One region of the Sinanaerobacter sp. ZZT-01 genome, then DNA from elsewhere that is predicted to be linked to it. Evidence: riboswitches for the same ligand, from Rfam matches in the RefSeq annotation. Region 1 holds a riboswitch; each other region holds the start of a gene.
What was found. Region 1 has a riboswitch for cobalamin ahead of U5921_RS09965 (DUF2162 domain-containing protein). Riboswitches for the same ligand answer to the same signal wherever they lie in the genome.

Region 1 (5,189 bases):
CAGCCACCTTATTCTTGGAGGTATTTATAATCTCAATAATTTCAGCATCCGTCCCACTGCTTTCCAAAGAAAGAACTTCATTCAGCTCTGTATCTGACAAATTGGCAGTGAATTGCAAGGTTGCCTTTCCCAAGTTTAAAGCGAGCTCTTTAACTTCTTCATCCGTAATCGTTGCACATGCCTGTACAATGGAATCATAAATTAATTTCAATGTTTGGGGATCTGTACCCAATTCTGAAATTTTCTCTGACAGGCGGTCTGTATTAAACGGAAGCTTCTTTGCCTGCGGATGGTAGATAAAGCCTATGTCGGTCGGCAAGGGCGAAGCTATGGGTTCAATCGCTTCGGATACCTGCAGCGGAGTTTCACTCCAAGTACCCAAAAGCAGCAGCAGCCGTCTCATGTTTTCAACGCCGGTATTTGTAAAATATTTTTTTATTTCATCCGACTTCGTGTAATCAATCTCATTTTCTCCGTAAACCACTGTTGTATTGGTAATAAAACACTTGCCCTTTAAATCGCTTTGAATCATTTTTAAAAGCGTATCCATTGTTTCCTGCCCGATCATCTCCAGCATCAAAACATCAGTTTCAGCAAGCCTCTCTTTCATGACATCGGGATAGTCCCGCACTGCCTTTGTGCTGTATAGCTTAACGTCTAAGGAATAACCGGTCTCTTTGATTAACTCATAGGCACTGCTTAACTGCGGTACATAAGTTGATGCACTGCCTAAAATCATCGTAACCTTAACCGTGTCTCCGCTTTCCAACGGCGAATATGTTATGGCCGCACCGGTTGTCGATTCTGAGTCTTCTTTCGTCGCATTTTCCTCTTCTACGCTGCTTGTGCTCCTTGGTTCCTCTGCAAATACAGCTGCAAACGGCACGCATATGCTGAACAGCAATGCAAATAATACAACCCAAGCAAATGCTTTCTTCTTTCGTTCTGTCCTTGAAATCACGATTCTGCTCCTTTCACTTCTCTATTGCTTACTGCCAGCCGGTACCTCTTCGATCAGAATTAATTTTCCGGTCTCGGGATCTTCGTACACCTTACCCATTTCACTGTAGCCTTCACCGCCACTTTGTTCGATTTTTGGTACCTCAACGAGCTGACGCCCTTTTTCAACATCCACCTTCTGAAAAAGAATATCCTGCAAATTCCAGCTCATAACCAAGGCTACCAATAAGCCGCAGGAAAATACCAGCATAACGTCGACTAAATTTGCCAACCCGGCTATCGGATCGACCTCTTCTTCACACAAACGGTTTCGCTTCGCTCTTCGATCAAGCATGCTCATCACCTCCAATGATCAAGTTCAATACCATTTCAAGCGTATTCAAATCCTGATTGTACCAAGCATTGCGTATTTTAGAGATAAGGGCACCAACCGCACCGATGAGCATTCCGACAACGGTCGTATCAAATGCCACGATGATTGCCTCCGACAATCCAACAAAATCACCTTGACCAAGCGCAGCCAATCCGGGTCCCAAAGGAATTAGAGTTCCCATTAAGCCCAATATTGGCCCAACCTTCGCCAATAAATCTGTTTTGTTAAGAATGCGCCGAAGCTGTGCTTCCTCCTGATCCAAAATGTCTTTTGCGATGAGTTCTTTTGCCTCTTTTGAAAGCTTGGATTCTTTTAATAAATCGCCTACAAGCTTTGTCTGTCTTGTACTAAAGCAACTCTTTTCTATGATTTGCTTTATCTGATTCCCCTGCCATGGGAATTCCGATTCTGTATTAATTGCTGTCTCTAGTAATTGAAAGGATTTCCTCTTTTTTCTTGTTCTTCTTTCCCCCAGAAAGCTCCCTAATTCCATTAACCCATAAATCAAAAGTATTATTAGTCCTATAATCACAGGGATTAATAAACACTGTGATGCTGCATGAATTATCTTTGTCAAATACTCTGAACCTGGAATTGTCATTTGTTTCTTTCTCCTTCTTTTTCAATAAAAGTATGTTTTACATAACCTGCTATGAGTAACGCAACCATTCCTGCCACTGCACTTAAAGTCCATCGTCCCGATTCTAAGGTAATCGGCGAAAATTGTGTCGCCATGGATTGAACTAAACTGGGAATAAACAAGCCACAGCATAAAGTAAAGGTACCTAGAATCAGCAAAAAAGTATTTAGGATGGATTCTGCATCAATGGATATTGTTTTCATCAACCTTCTTATCCCGAAAGAAACGAGAAGCAGCAGGATAAAAAAGATAGCAGCGGTCGCCCATCCCAGCCATGCGGGCGGCAATTTCAAAGGCGGGCCTAATAAAATCACTGTCAGTGCCAATGCGATCAGACACAACGGGCAGGGCAATAAAACTATAATATTATTTTTATAAGTGCTTCTTTCACTACAAGCACTACATTCCTCTCCATTTATTCCTAAATAAATTAAAAAAAGCGCCATTAGAACAGAGCCTGCAAAGGTATATTTATCTAATATATCAACCATCATGCCTTGCATTGGCTCAAAGAGCAAAACCAAAATTCCTAAGCAAATTGCAAAGGAAAGAGAAATAAGTACCATTTGCTTCGCACTTCTTTGCGACATTCCCAGTATCAAACCGGATTTTAAGCTTAGAATCAGCGTAGCAATGAAAAGACCGAATACAGACATAAACAAACAATTCACCTCCTTTCTTTTTTATCATTGAATAGAAAACCCCCAGAAAGGTGTCTATGGGTATAAAAAAAAGAACCCATTAGTAAAAAAATACTAAAAGATTCTCCCATTTTTGGAATCTATATGTATACATGACAAAATCTGAATTTCCCTATTCTATCTTGTCTCTATCAAGGCAGGTCTCCTGGCTCATGATTCATCCGCCGCCCTCCCTTCCCGGATAAAACATCCAGTGGCTTGTGGGCTTTGTCATCAATTACAGTGGTGGGTCCGCGACGGCTTTTACCGCTCTTCCCTATTCTCCTCACATGAGGCACCTTGATGGTATTCGTTATTTAACTATTCTTGCCACTACATTATATCTGATTTCGGTCTTATGTCAACAAAATTCTTATCACATTATCATTGCATTGTAATAAAGTTTTCACAATGGACTTATTCCCTGATTTCTTTATTTCTTTGTTCCGTTCACTGGCTAATTTTGCTAAAATGAAAATAGAGTTAAAAATAAACGGAGGTGAACTTTATTATGTATTATTCCAGCGGTAATTATGAGGCGTTTGCACGCCCACAAAAACCAGAAAATGTTGACCAAAAATCAGCCTACATTGTAGGCTCCGGCCTTGCCGCACTGGCAGCTGCTTGTTTTCTTGTCCGTGACGGACAGATGAAAGGAGATCAGGTGCACATCCTAGAAAAAGATCCAATTCCAGGCGGTGCATGTGACGGATATCTCTATGAAAATTTGGGTTACGTTATGCGTGGCGGACGGGAGATGGACAATCATTTCGAATGCATGTGGGATTTGTTCCGCTCCATTCCTTCGATTGAAACAGAAGGAATCAGCGTTTTAGACGAATACTACTGGCTAAATAAAAAGGACCCGAATTATTCTCTGATGCGTGCAACGGTTCATTGCGGCGAAGATGCACATACAGACAAAAAGTTCGACCTTTCGGACAAGGGTTCTATGGAAATCATGCACCTGTTCTTTACTTCTGATGACGAACTTTACAATAAACGAATCGACGAATACTTCAGCGATGAAGTTTTGAATTCTAATTTCTGGTTATACTGGCGCACTATGTTTGCATTTGAAAACTGGCATTCTGCACTTGAAATGAAACTGTATCTCAGACGTTTTATCCACCATGTGGGAGGGCTTCCCGATTTTACTGCACTGCGCTTTACAAAATATAATCAGTACGAATCTATGATTCTGCCAATGATTCGCTATCTGGAATCTCATAATGTTCAGTTTCAATATGATACGAAGGTTATTAATGTAAAATTTGATGTAAATACAGATAAAAAAGCAGCAAAAGGTATTGTAGTCAACCATGGTGACGAAGAAAAAAACATTGAACTCACAGAAAACGACCTTCTCTTTATTACCAATGGCGGGTGTGTTGAAAATTCCTCCCTCGGCAGTCAGAATGAGCCCGCACCTTTCCACACGGAAATTAAAGAAGGCGGCGGATGGGATATGTGGCGTAAGATTGCTGCTCAAGATTCTTCTTTCGGAAATCCGAATAAATTTTGTTATGATCCGGAACAAAGCAACTGGATGAGTGCTACCGTTACCACTCTCGATGATAAGATTCCGCCTTATATACAAAAAATCTGCAAACGGGATCCTTTCTCCGGAAAAGTCGTGACCGGAGGCATTGTTACCGTGAAAGACTCCAATTGGCTTTTGAGCTGGACTTTTAACCGCCAGCCACAGTTCCGTTCGCAGCCGAAAGATCAGCTGGTCGGCTGGGTCTACGGACTTTTCAGTAATAAGCCCGGCAACTACATCAAAAAAACAATGCGTGAATGCACTGGTAAAGAAATCTGTATGGAATGGCTCTATCACATAGGAGTGCCGGAATCTGAAATCCCGGAGCTTTCTGAAAAAAGTGCCAACACCATACCTTGCATGATGCCGTATGTTACCGCTTTCTTTATGCCTCGCGAAAAAGGAGATCGTCCTTTGGTTGTCCCTGAAAAAGCCGTCAACTTTGCATTCCTCGGTCAGTTTGCTGAAACAGCACGTGACACCATTTTTACCACGGAATACTCCATCCGTACCGGTATGGAAGCTGTCTACACACTTTTAGACATTGACCGTGGTGTTCCTGAGGTTTGGGGAAGTGTTTATGATCTTCGTGACCTTCTTAAAGCTTCGGTACAATTACGTGATGGGAAAAAAATAACAGAAATGCAACTTGGTTTTAAAGAAAAAATTGCATTAAAAGAAATTCTAAAGAAAATTAAAGGAACAGAAATCGAAAAATTATTAAAGGAATACCATGTGATTTAACAAGCCTTTCTGCACCTAAAAAAGTGGAAACGGGAATCCTTGATTCCCATTTCCACTTTTTTATCATTCGCCTACAATACGCAACTCTATTTTACGTCAATGACTGTAACCGGACAGCTCTCTTTTGCTTCTATCGCACGCTCTTCCTGATCCGGTGTCACCTCACCGTACACCTCTGCAACACCATCTGCCCCCATACGAAATACATCCGGGCAGATTCCTTCACATAGACCGCACCCAATGCAGCCT
Region 2 (5,189 bases), 670 kb from region 1:
TTATTACTGAAGACGAGTTAGTGCAAGTAGAACATTTGAACGATGCGGCAAAGGATGGAAGTATGGCGGAGGATTTTGATTCAAAGGGAATTGTTTATGAAGATCCAGAAACCGGAAGAATGTATATCGTTAAACAGTAAAGATATAAAAGAAGGGAGAAAAAGAATATGAAAAAGAAATTAAGATTTACAAAGGTATGCAGTATTGTGTTAGTATTATGCTTCATTTTCAGCGTGATGTCAGTCAGCGCATCATCAGAGGCCTTCAATGACATTCAAACACATTGGGCAAAGGGTGCGATTGAACGCTTCAGCGAAAACGGAACGGTGAGTGGCTATGCGGGTGCATTTAAGCCAAGCGATCCGATTAAGCGTGGAGACATGGCTGTTATTTTAAACAAGATAGTGGAATTTAATGAAAAAGCAGAAAATACTTTCACAGACTTAAAAGAATCTTCTTACTATGCAGAGGCAATATTAAAGTTAAAAAGCGCAGGTGTGATGAGTGGAGCGGGGAATTTCGCTCGACCGGAGGATCAAATCACAAGAGAAGAGGCTGCACTCATGCTGTGTCAGGCACTGAATCTTGAAAAAGAAACTGTATGTAATACGACATTTAAAGATGAAGACCAAATCAGTTCGTGGGCAAAAGAAGCAGTATATGCTCTTGTAAATAAAGGTTGGATGAGCGGCTTCGAAGGAAAGATAAATGCGAAAAATAAGATTACTAGGGCAGAAGTTGTAACGATTTTAGATAAAGCAATACCGAAAAACAGTTCAAACGATTCGCAGAAAACCGAAAGTTCAGCGACTGCACCGACAATTGAAACAACGCTTGTAGATGGGAAAACAGTGAAACCAAGCAAGCTTACTTTTGATGTCTATGCAAGAAGTAAAGACGGTAAAAAGATTGACAGTAAAGTAACCTTAAATGGAGAAGCTGCTTCTGTAAATTGGGATGATCAGACCAAAACAAGCTTTACGCTAAAACTAAAAGAAGGAGAAAACATAGTTGTTGTCAGTGCCGCTTCAGATGATCAGACAACAAAACAAACATATACGCTCTACCACAAGACAGTGAAAGAGGGAGAATCCGTCGGGCATGCAGTATTTACCGTAGAAATGCTTACTCTGGGTTCCGGATATTTGGTCACACCGACTGAAGTGGAAATTTTTGAAGGAGAAAATGCAGCAAAAGCTCTTTTGCGAATTTTGGATGAGAATGGATTGCAGTATGAACATACGGGAACCGCAGACAGCTCGTTTTACTTATCACATATGAAAGGAATAGAAGGGAAGGCTCCGATGGATTTATCGAACATCCCAAGCTGCTTAAAGAAAGTGCTGGAAAAGGATAAGGCCGAAATGGAACCAAGAGCAGATGCAGATTCTTTAGGGGAGTTTGACTATACGAGCATGTCAGGCTGGATGTATTCAGTAAATAATGTGTTTCCAAACGTAGGATTTGCCGATACCTATCTGCAAGACGGTGATGTGGTTCGAGTACAATTCACAGTTTGGGGCTACGGAAGAGATATTGGAGGAGCCGATGCGATGGGTACTTATGGAAGTAATTTTTATACTGTGGCCGATAAAACAGAACTTCTGAGAAAGGTCGCAGAAAAAGGGTATGTAAACGTATCAGAGAAAGTAAAAACGATTTTAACCAAGCTCGATGCTTCGCAGACTGAAGTGGATCATGCATTATAAAAATATATCCTTCTTGACAAAAAAATAGGTGATTGATAGAATAGAGTAAAATTTAATATTAATTTTATGTCTGTTTATGTAGTATAAAAAATTACGTAGACAGCTAAGAGGGAAGCAGGTTACATTCCTGCGCGGTCCCGCCGCTGTAATCGCAGAATCTTTACTTTAAATCATTTGAATTGACCACTGGAAAACCGGGAAGGGAAGTGAAGATGCAGGAGAATTAATTTCTCCAGAAGCGTAAGCCAGAAGACCTACATAAAATAGAAGTGCATTCCACGGGTTTTTGGAGGAAAAAAGAGTAAAATAAAAAAGGTTGCTCTGTTTTTTCAGTGCGCAAATTAAGCAGAAATACGGCTGTGGCAGAAATGTCACAGTTTTTTTTTATTCTGTAGGAACTATCAAAAAAACGGATTCGCTTCAATCATAGGAATTATTATCCAAAGATTGATACACAGTTTAATAAACTTTGCAGTAAAAAATATTTTTATGGACATAAAAGGAGGAGAAAAAAAGATGGAACAACCTTTAGTTGACTTGAGTGTAACAAGAAAAGAAGAAGCAAATCTCTTAGCTTTAATTCGTGAAATCAAATATGGTGAATTACGTGTAATTATTCACGATGGAAAACCTATACGGGTAGAAGATATACGTAAAAGCATTAAACTTTAATTTTTATACGCTTAATAGAAATGGGTGATCAATTGAAAGGACTAGGAAGGCAGATCATGGCTGTGCTGCTGTGCATGGTCATGGTGGCTGCGGCGATGCCTCTATGGGTGCATGCTGCTGGGCATAAAGCGTATAGTACAGCGGAGCTGGAAGAAATCATACAAGGCATTATAGATTGGAAAAAATTAGATAACGGTTCTACACTGGATGGCTATCTCATGAATGATGCATACCTCGAATTGGCAGGGACGACGCCGGGAGATTGGTATCAGGTCGGAATGGGAAGATTTGGATATAAAGATGACTATGCAGGATATTTGGCGGTTATCAAAGAAAAGGTGCAGGATCGTTATAAGACCTCTGCGAAATTGAGTGCAGCGAAAGCTACGGAATGGCATCGAATTTCCCTTGCAATCTTGGCATCTGGCGGAGATCCAACAAAAGCAGGCACTGATACAAACGGAAATGTAATTAACCTCATTGCTGACGGAACGTATAACCGGGGGAAAACCACCTCCTTAGGAAAGCAAGGAATCAATGGATGGATATGGGGTTTGATAGCACTGGATTCAAAGCGTTATTCTGTGCCCGCGGGTGCACGTGACAGCAGAGACTCTATGATTAAGGAAATTTTAAGCCGTCAGCTTTCAGACGGCGGATTTACTTTATATGGAAATGCTTCTGATCCGGATATCACGGCGATGGCACTACAGTCTCTGGCACCGTATTATAACAGGGAGAAGGCATATACATATAGCAATAAGGCATCTGGAAAATCCGTGACGAAAAAGGTACGCCAAGTTGTGGATGAAGCAGTCAGCTGTCTTTCAAAGATGCAGCTTGCAACAGGAGATTATGATAGCTGGGGTACGAAAAATGTGGAAAGCACCACACAGGTAGCGGTGGCATTATGCTCTCTTGGAATTAACGTTCAAACGGACAGTCGCTTTATTAAAAACGGAAACACCCTTCTTGATGGAATTATGCTTTATCGGATGGCGGATGGCGGGTTTGTACATTCCTATACTTATGATGCAGATAATCCGACCTCCCTGCCGACAGAATCAAATACAATGGCCAGCGAACAAACCTTATATACACTGACTGCTGTTTGGCGGCAGGCAAAAGGAATGCGCACACTATATGATTTTCGGTCAGAACAAAGCGCAAGCCTGAAAAATCAAATCCGTACATTAGAAAAAGAAATCAACGCTTTAGAGAGTTCTCCAACGAAAGCAAAAATCAATGAGCTCGTAAAAAAATACGAAGCGATACCAGAGAGTGAACAGTGTTATGTATATAATTACTATAAACTTTCCGATGCGGCGGCAAAGGGCGGTATTGAAGTAAAAAAAGAACCTGCAGAGCCTGAAACAGAGGAAGCGGAAGAAACAGAAAAAGAAGAACAGGAAAGTGTTTTACTGTATTTCAGTGATGCAGATAAGCGAAAAGTGGACGCATTGCCGAAGGAGCTGACGACAGAGCAGTATGTGGATGTCATCAAGCTGCTTGATAAGCTTGAGAAGTCGGAGGATTTTGATAAGAAAAAAGAATACAAGGATAAGCTCACAAGTATAAAAAAGGAAATTTTGGCGATTCAGAAGGAGATTGACAGCATAAATAAAGATGTTAAGAAGAACCTTTATCCATTTGAGAAAATATCCTTAGCAGACTGGGGAACTGTCCATAGTATCGTAAATCGATATGAGAATCTGAGTACGTACGACCAAAAGAAGATTTTACGTTGGGATGATGTTGTAAAAACGAAAACGCAGGTCGACAATTTACTTCGGGCTGTCCTTATTACAGCTATATTGGGGCTTCTTTCAATAATCAGTGCGGTGTGGATTATAAAGCATATAAAAAAGAGAAAGAATCACAAGGCAAATGCTATGTTAGCACTTGAAAAGGAATATGAAGAGAAAGAAAAACAAGAAGGGAAAGGCGCATGAAAAAAGACTTGTTAGCATTGGGCTTCATCATTCTTGCCATTGCTCTTATTCTATCAGGAACCAAATTTCAGACCGTGGATGAGTACTATTTGACGCATATTGATGATATCACAGCTGATTCAAAAACAGTGACCATCAGCATTCGCTGTGAGACGATACGGGATAATTGGAATAATCTTGTGCCAGAACTGCAGTCTGATGAATTTGTCCCACAAGATGGTGTTATTTTACCGGAAACAACGTATGTACTTCGTGAAGGAGATACCGCATTTGATATTATTGACCGTGCTGTTCGTTATAATAAAATTCAAATGGAATACCAAGGGGCAAATTTGAACAGCTATGGAAGTGTATACATTCAAGGCATTCATTATTTATATGAATTTTCATGCGGTCCTTTAAGCGGATGGATGTATCGAGTTAATGGTGTATTCCCGAACTATGGCTGCAGTAAATACGAATTAAAGAACGGAGATAAAATTGAATGGGTCTATACCTGCGATTTAGGCAGAGATGTAGGCTGCGTTTGGATGGGAGGAGAGTGGAACGGACAATGAGACTATTTTCATCGTATCATCCCGGTGTACTGCTTGTATACTTTATAGGTGTGATTGGGATCAGCATGTTTACAATGAATCCGCTTTTGCTAGCGGTTTCTTTACTAGGGGCACTTGGATTTGCTGTTCAGTTAGAAAACAGGAAGGCTGTTGCTATGAGCTTTACTTTCTATATTCCGATGTTTTTTCTGATAGCAATTACCAATCCGCTGTTTAGTCACAATGGAGTGACTCCATTGTTTTTTTTAAACGATCAGCCGATTACGCTAGAAGCAATTCTTTATGGAGCAGCGATCGGA
Region 3 (5,189 bases), 980 kb from region 1:
CGGTATCGGAAACAAAGCTTCCCCCGAGATCAGCAACAAAGCTGTCGGTTTTCATGTTAGCCGAAGATTTCGCACTGACATTGGAATTTTCTCCGTCATTGCCGATCCCTACAGGGAAAGTTCCTTCAAGATAGTAGGCTTTTTCTAAAGCTGCATTAGAGGATTGATATAAAAATCCAATCACCGCACCTACATTGGTGGTTCCGGTTGACTTAACGGTTCCGGTGCTGTAACAGCTGGAAATTGTTCCGGTATAGGCGTATCCTACAACACCACCGGTGTTAGAGCCGGACGATTCTATTTCCCCTAGAGTATAGCTGCTGTTGATATCAGCATATCTGTTCTGTCCGGTAATTCCGCCTACATTAGAATTACCTGTCACTGCACCTGCATTATAACAGCCTGTTATTTTTGCATAAGAATTAGCTTTTCCGTAGTTACTGCCCGCAATTCCGCCTACATACTTCTGTGTTGAAGTAATCGTTGCCTTATTGCAACAGCTTTCAATGGTTCCGGCATTGTAGCCCGCGATACCGCCTGCATAATTAGATTGCGTTGATATATTTCCTTCCACGGTTACATTTTTTACAGCACCGGCACTGCCTATGTACCCGAACAACCCTTGATAGGTTGACGAAACATCGATGCGAATGCCACTGATGGTATGTCCTTCTCCATCAAAAATTCCCGTATACTGATTTGAATAATTTCCCATAGGAACCCAAGGATCATCACTGAGAAGGATATCATCCGTCAAAACGGCTCCTGCACCTTTGTCCTGTAACGTTCCATCTGTAAGAGTACCGTTTACCAACTCGGCGAACCACACTAAATTCTCCTCATTTGCAATCTGGTACACTCCGTCTTTCAGCTCCGGTTTGGCAGATGCTTCACCATCCACAGCATCCTTGCCTTCCATCTTAATAGACAGCGGCTGCTCCTGCTTCTGCTTCTCTTTTTCAGATATACCTTCCTCAATGAATAGGTCTTTCGAATCTTCTTGAAGGTCTAATTCTTTTTCCAGATCCGACGATTCTGATTCCAACTCTGAGACTTCTGACTCTGATTCCGACTCGCTACTTACAGTAGAACCGGAGTCTTCTTCAACTACTTCTGCAGACACATTGCTTTCTATCGTATCCGCCAGCGCTACTATTGGCAATAAATTTAGACATAACATCCATGTCAAAAACATTGCTAAAACTTTTTTCTTCATTGTTGTTCTGCACACTCCCTTCGTTTGCTTTGAAAAATTTATGTTATCGCAAATGCGTTACACTGAAATCATTGCCTTTTTCTTAAAAAGCAATAAAAAAAACTGCAGCAAAATGCTACAGTCCGTTTTCTCTGTATTATATTTGAATTGTTGTCTTTTAAGATACATTCTTCTTTTAAATGATCTAGATACTGCAATCAATTGCACAAAGTTAAATTTGTACAATAAAAAAAACTGCAGTAAAATACTACAGTCCGTTTTTCTGTAAATAAACACAACAAAAATTCAAGAAACTTTAAACAATACCGATAATCCGCGGTTTGTTGTTGACTCTTCATGCAGGTCTTCTGGCTCACGTATCATCATTTCTTCCCGCCTTCCCAGGAAATTCCCAGTGGCATACCAGTGGTATATAAGAGAAACTACACGCATACAGCGGCGGTACCGCGCAGGCCTTTAACCTGCTTCCCTCTTAGCTGCACAATTGTTAGTCCCCAGTTTACTTTATCGTACTAGGCTTTCAATGTGCAGAACATAAAGGTTTTATTAAATTGTTTCTTAATAGTAACATTATCATCTAAATATTGTCAAGCAATCTTCTACAAAATTCAACATTCTTAAGCTGATTCAGGGTCACTTACCATTTAATAGAGGATGGATACAAGGTAGGATAAAGTAAATAAATATAGAAGCAAGCTGTCAATATTTTTAATACGAAGCTGTGCTATAACCAAAGCTCTCCTACACGTGCCCTGCTTGCCTTTTTCTCTAATTTTTGTTACAGTTAAGCTAGAAAAGAAAAAGGGAAGGGTAACTCGGGATGAACGCAAATTATGATATTAAATTAATCGCATTGGATATGGATGGAACTCTATTAAACGAACAGGGGCGTTTGTCTTTATCCAGCCGAAGAGTTTTAGAAAAAGTCATGGAAGAAGGAATCCATGTGGTAATTTCTACCGGACGTGTATTTAGTGCGTTGCCCGAAGATGTATTGGATGTTGACGGCATGGAATATGCGATTACTTCAAATGGTGCCAATATACTAAAGCTGAAAGACCAATCGACGGTATATTCGAATTTAATCGGTGAAGACAACATCCTAGAGATTCTTCCGCATATTCAGGACGAAGACATTATGATAGAAGCCTTCTTTGACCATGACGTGGTTGCGGAGCGCAGATGTCTGGAAAATTTACAACGATATGGAATGGTGACGGAGCGATCACAGATTTATACCCTGAGTACAAGAAAGCCCGTGGAAAACATTGAGCAGGTTATAAAAGAGAAAGCCGGCCGGATGGAGAACATTAATTTAATTTTTTCAGATAAAGAAAAGCGTGCAGCGTATTGGCGATTTTTTTCAAAGTTTCCGTCTATTACGGTAACAAGCTCTATGCCGTATAATCTTGAAATCGGCGGTGCGACGACGAGCAAAGCGGATGCATTGCAGCACTTATGCGGTCTTTTAAATGTACAGCATAATCAGGTTATGGCATGCGGTGACAGTGAAAATGATCTGGCAATGCTTCAATTCGCAGGTCTTTCCGTTGCAATGGCAAATGCTGCAGAGCCATTAAAAAAAATTGCACATTTTATAACAAAAACCAATCGGGAAGATGGCGTTGCTCATGCGATTCAAAGGTTTGTGATTGGACAAGATGAGTAGAAAAATTAATAACTTAAATAGAAAAAAGCAGTTAAAATGTAATTTGAAATCAGTATTTTTGAAAGCTCTTTATAAGAATAAGAAGTAAAAAAACATACCTCCTCATATACTGTAATGTATGCAAAAAAACAGTGTTAAGGAGGTATTTCTTTTGAATAGAGTGATTGTAATTGGCGGAGGCTGGTCCGGGTGTGCAGCGTCCTTGGCTGCGAAAAAGGCCGGGGCGGATGTAGTTTTGGTTGAAAAGACGGATTTGCTTTTAGGGCTTGGAAATGTGGGCGGTATCATGCGCAACAATGGAAGATATACGGCAGCCGAGGAAAATATTGCGCTTGGAGCAGGAGAATTGTTTGCAATTACCGATGCACTGAGTCGGCATAAAAATGTAGATTTTCCCGGACATCGGCATGCGAGCCTGTATGATGTCATTAAAGTGGAGCCGCATGTAAGGCGGTTTCTTGAAGAGCAGGGGATTGAAATACATACGATTGCAAGAGCGATTGATGTCGAGTTACAGGCCTCTTCCGCTGGAAGCAGTGCACAGGAACAGAAAAAATGTCTTAAGAGCATTACTTTGGCAGATGGGACTATATTGGAAGGAGACTTTTTTGTTGAATGTACCGGGTCTACCGGGCCGATGGGGAATTGTCTGACTTACGGAAATGGATGCTGCATGTGTATCCTGCGCTGTCCTTCATTTGGACCGCGTGTCAGTATTACACAAAAAGCAGGCTTGAACGATATTATGGGGCAGAGAAAAGATGGAGCGTTCGGTGCATTCAGTGGCTCCGGAAAATTAGAGAAGGAATCCTTATCCAGTGAAATTCAAAGAGAACTGAACGAAAAAGGGGTGGCGATCATTCCATTACCGCCTGAGCAGATTACAAAAGAAAAATTGGATTTAAAAGTATGTCAGCAATATGCATTGGAAGAATTTGCAGACAATATTGTTCTTTTGGACACAGGGTATGCAAAAATTATGACGCCTTTCTTTCCATTGGAAAAATTAAGAAGAGTGCCGGGCATGGAAAATGCACGCTACATTGATCCATACGCAGGAGGAAAGGGAAATTCGATCAGATATCTTTCTGTTGCAGAGAGAGAAAATAATATGATGGTAGACGGGATAGAGAACCTTCTTTGCGGAGGTGAAAAATCAGGCTTATTTGTTGGTCATACAGAAGCGATTACAACAGGAACGTTAGCCGGATACAATGCGGCGCGTCTGATAAAAGGGATGAGACCGTTAGAATTGCCGCCGCAGCTTGCATTGGGAGATATTATTTCTTATGCAAATGAAAAGATAAAAACAAAAGATGGTTTGATGAAACGCTATACTTTTGCCGGAGCGGAGTATTTTGAGCGGATGAAAGAAAAGGGGCTTTACACCACTGATAAAAAGACAATTCAAAAACGTGCCAAAAAATATGATTTAGCAAATATCTATAAAGAGAAAATACTGTAAGAAAATGCTTGGACAAAAAAATCTCTTTGAATCAGTTGACAACTTCTGAGGGAAACTATATGATAAACGTGCGAAAATAGAAGAAAAAGAGGATAAAGATGAGATTAAACAAGTACATTGCTCAATCGGGGATTGCATCTCGAAGAAAAGCAGACGAACTGACCATAGCTGGAAATGTAAAAATAAATGGTACTGTTATGAGAAAACCGGGATATGACGTGGTTGAGGGTGACATCGTTGAGGTTTCAGGACGAAAGATTGAGCCTGTTAAAAAATTAATATATCTTATGCTGAATAAACCCAAAGGTTTTGTTACTACTGTTTCCGATGAAGACGGAAGGGCAACAGTTTTGGATTTGCTAACAGATGTTTCCGAACGCATTTTTCCGATTGGTCGTTTGGATTATAATACATCCGGTTTATTGTTACTGACTAATGATGGAGATTTGGCATATCGTCTGACACATCCAAAACATAAAATTTATAAGACCTATCGAGCCAGAGTCAATGGCATTATATCAGATGCGAGGCTTGCACAGCTCAGAAATGGAGTGGATATTGGCGGATTCGTAACGTCACAGGCGAAAGTGAAGGTACTAAAAGGAACAGCACATACCAGTCTGGTAGAAATTCAGATCTACGAAGGAAAAAATCGTCAGGTTCGCAAAATGTTTGCAAGTGTAGGAAATAAAGTGATTGATTTGGAACGAGTGGCAATGGGAGAGCTTTATTTGGGAAGATTGAAAGAAGGACATTATCGGAAGCTGACACAAGAAGAAATTAATTATTTGAAGAATTGCTGATTATTAGAAATTAGGTGTGGCTTGCTTGCACCTAAT

Region 2: another riboswitch for cobalamin. It lies ahead of U5921_RS06800 (DUF2292 domain-containing protein); the one in region 1 lies ahead of U5921_RS09965 (DUF2162 domain-containing protein).
Region 3: another riboswitch for cobalamin. It lies ahead of U5921_RS05365 (S-layer homology domain-containing protein); the one in region 1 lies ahead of U5921_RS09965 (DUF2162 domain-containing protein).

Annotation. Positions count from the first base shown of each region.
Region 1 covers NZ_CP141728.1:2,069,353-2,074,541, reverse strand. The annotation lists gene U5921_RS09980 (cobaltochelatase subunit CobN) at 1-961, opposite strand, end outside; gene U5921_RS09975 (DUF2149 domain-containing protein) at 983-1,294, opposite strand; gene U5921_RS09970 (MotA/TolQ/ExbB proton channel family protein) at 1,287-1,934, opposite strand; gene U5921_RS09965 (DUF2162 domain-containing protein) at 1,931-2,629, opposite strand; cobalamin riboswitch at 2,792-2,971, opposite strand; gene U5921_RS09960 (oleate hydratase) at 3,165-4,940, shown strand; gene U5921_RS09955 (ferredoxin) at 5,027-5,189, opposite strand, start outside.
Region 2 covers NZ_CP141728.1:1,396,270-1,401,458, forward strand. The annotation lists gene U5921_RS06790 (DUF2149 domain-containing protein) at 1-140, shown strand, start outside; gene U5921_RS06795 (S-layer homology domain-containing protein) at 168-1,709, shown strand; cobalamin riboswitch at 1,759-1,986, shown strand; gene U5921_RS06800 (DUF2292 domain-containing protein) at 2,226-2,381, shown strand; gene U5921_RS06805 (prenyltransferase/squalene oxidase repeat-containing protein) at 2,438-4,333, shown strand; gene U5921_RS06810 (DUF4430 domain-containing protein) at 4,330-4,890, shown strand; gene U5921_RS06815 (energy-coupling factor transporter transmembrane component T) at 4,887-5,189, shown strand, end outside.
Region 3 covers NZ_CP141728.1:1,085,730-1,090,918, reverse strand. The annotation lists gene U5921_RS05365 (S-layer homology domain-containing protein) at 1-1,216, opposite strand, end outside; cobalamin riboswitch at 1,536-1,717, opposite strand; gene U5921_RS05360 (HAD family hydrolase) at 2,037-2,885, shown strand; gene U5921_RS05355 (FAD-dependent oxidoreductase) at 3,037-4,350, shown strand; gene U5921_RS05350 (pseudouridine synthase) at 4,449-5,153, shown strand.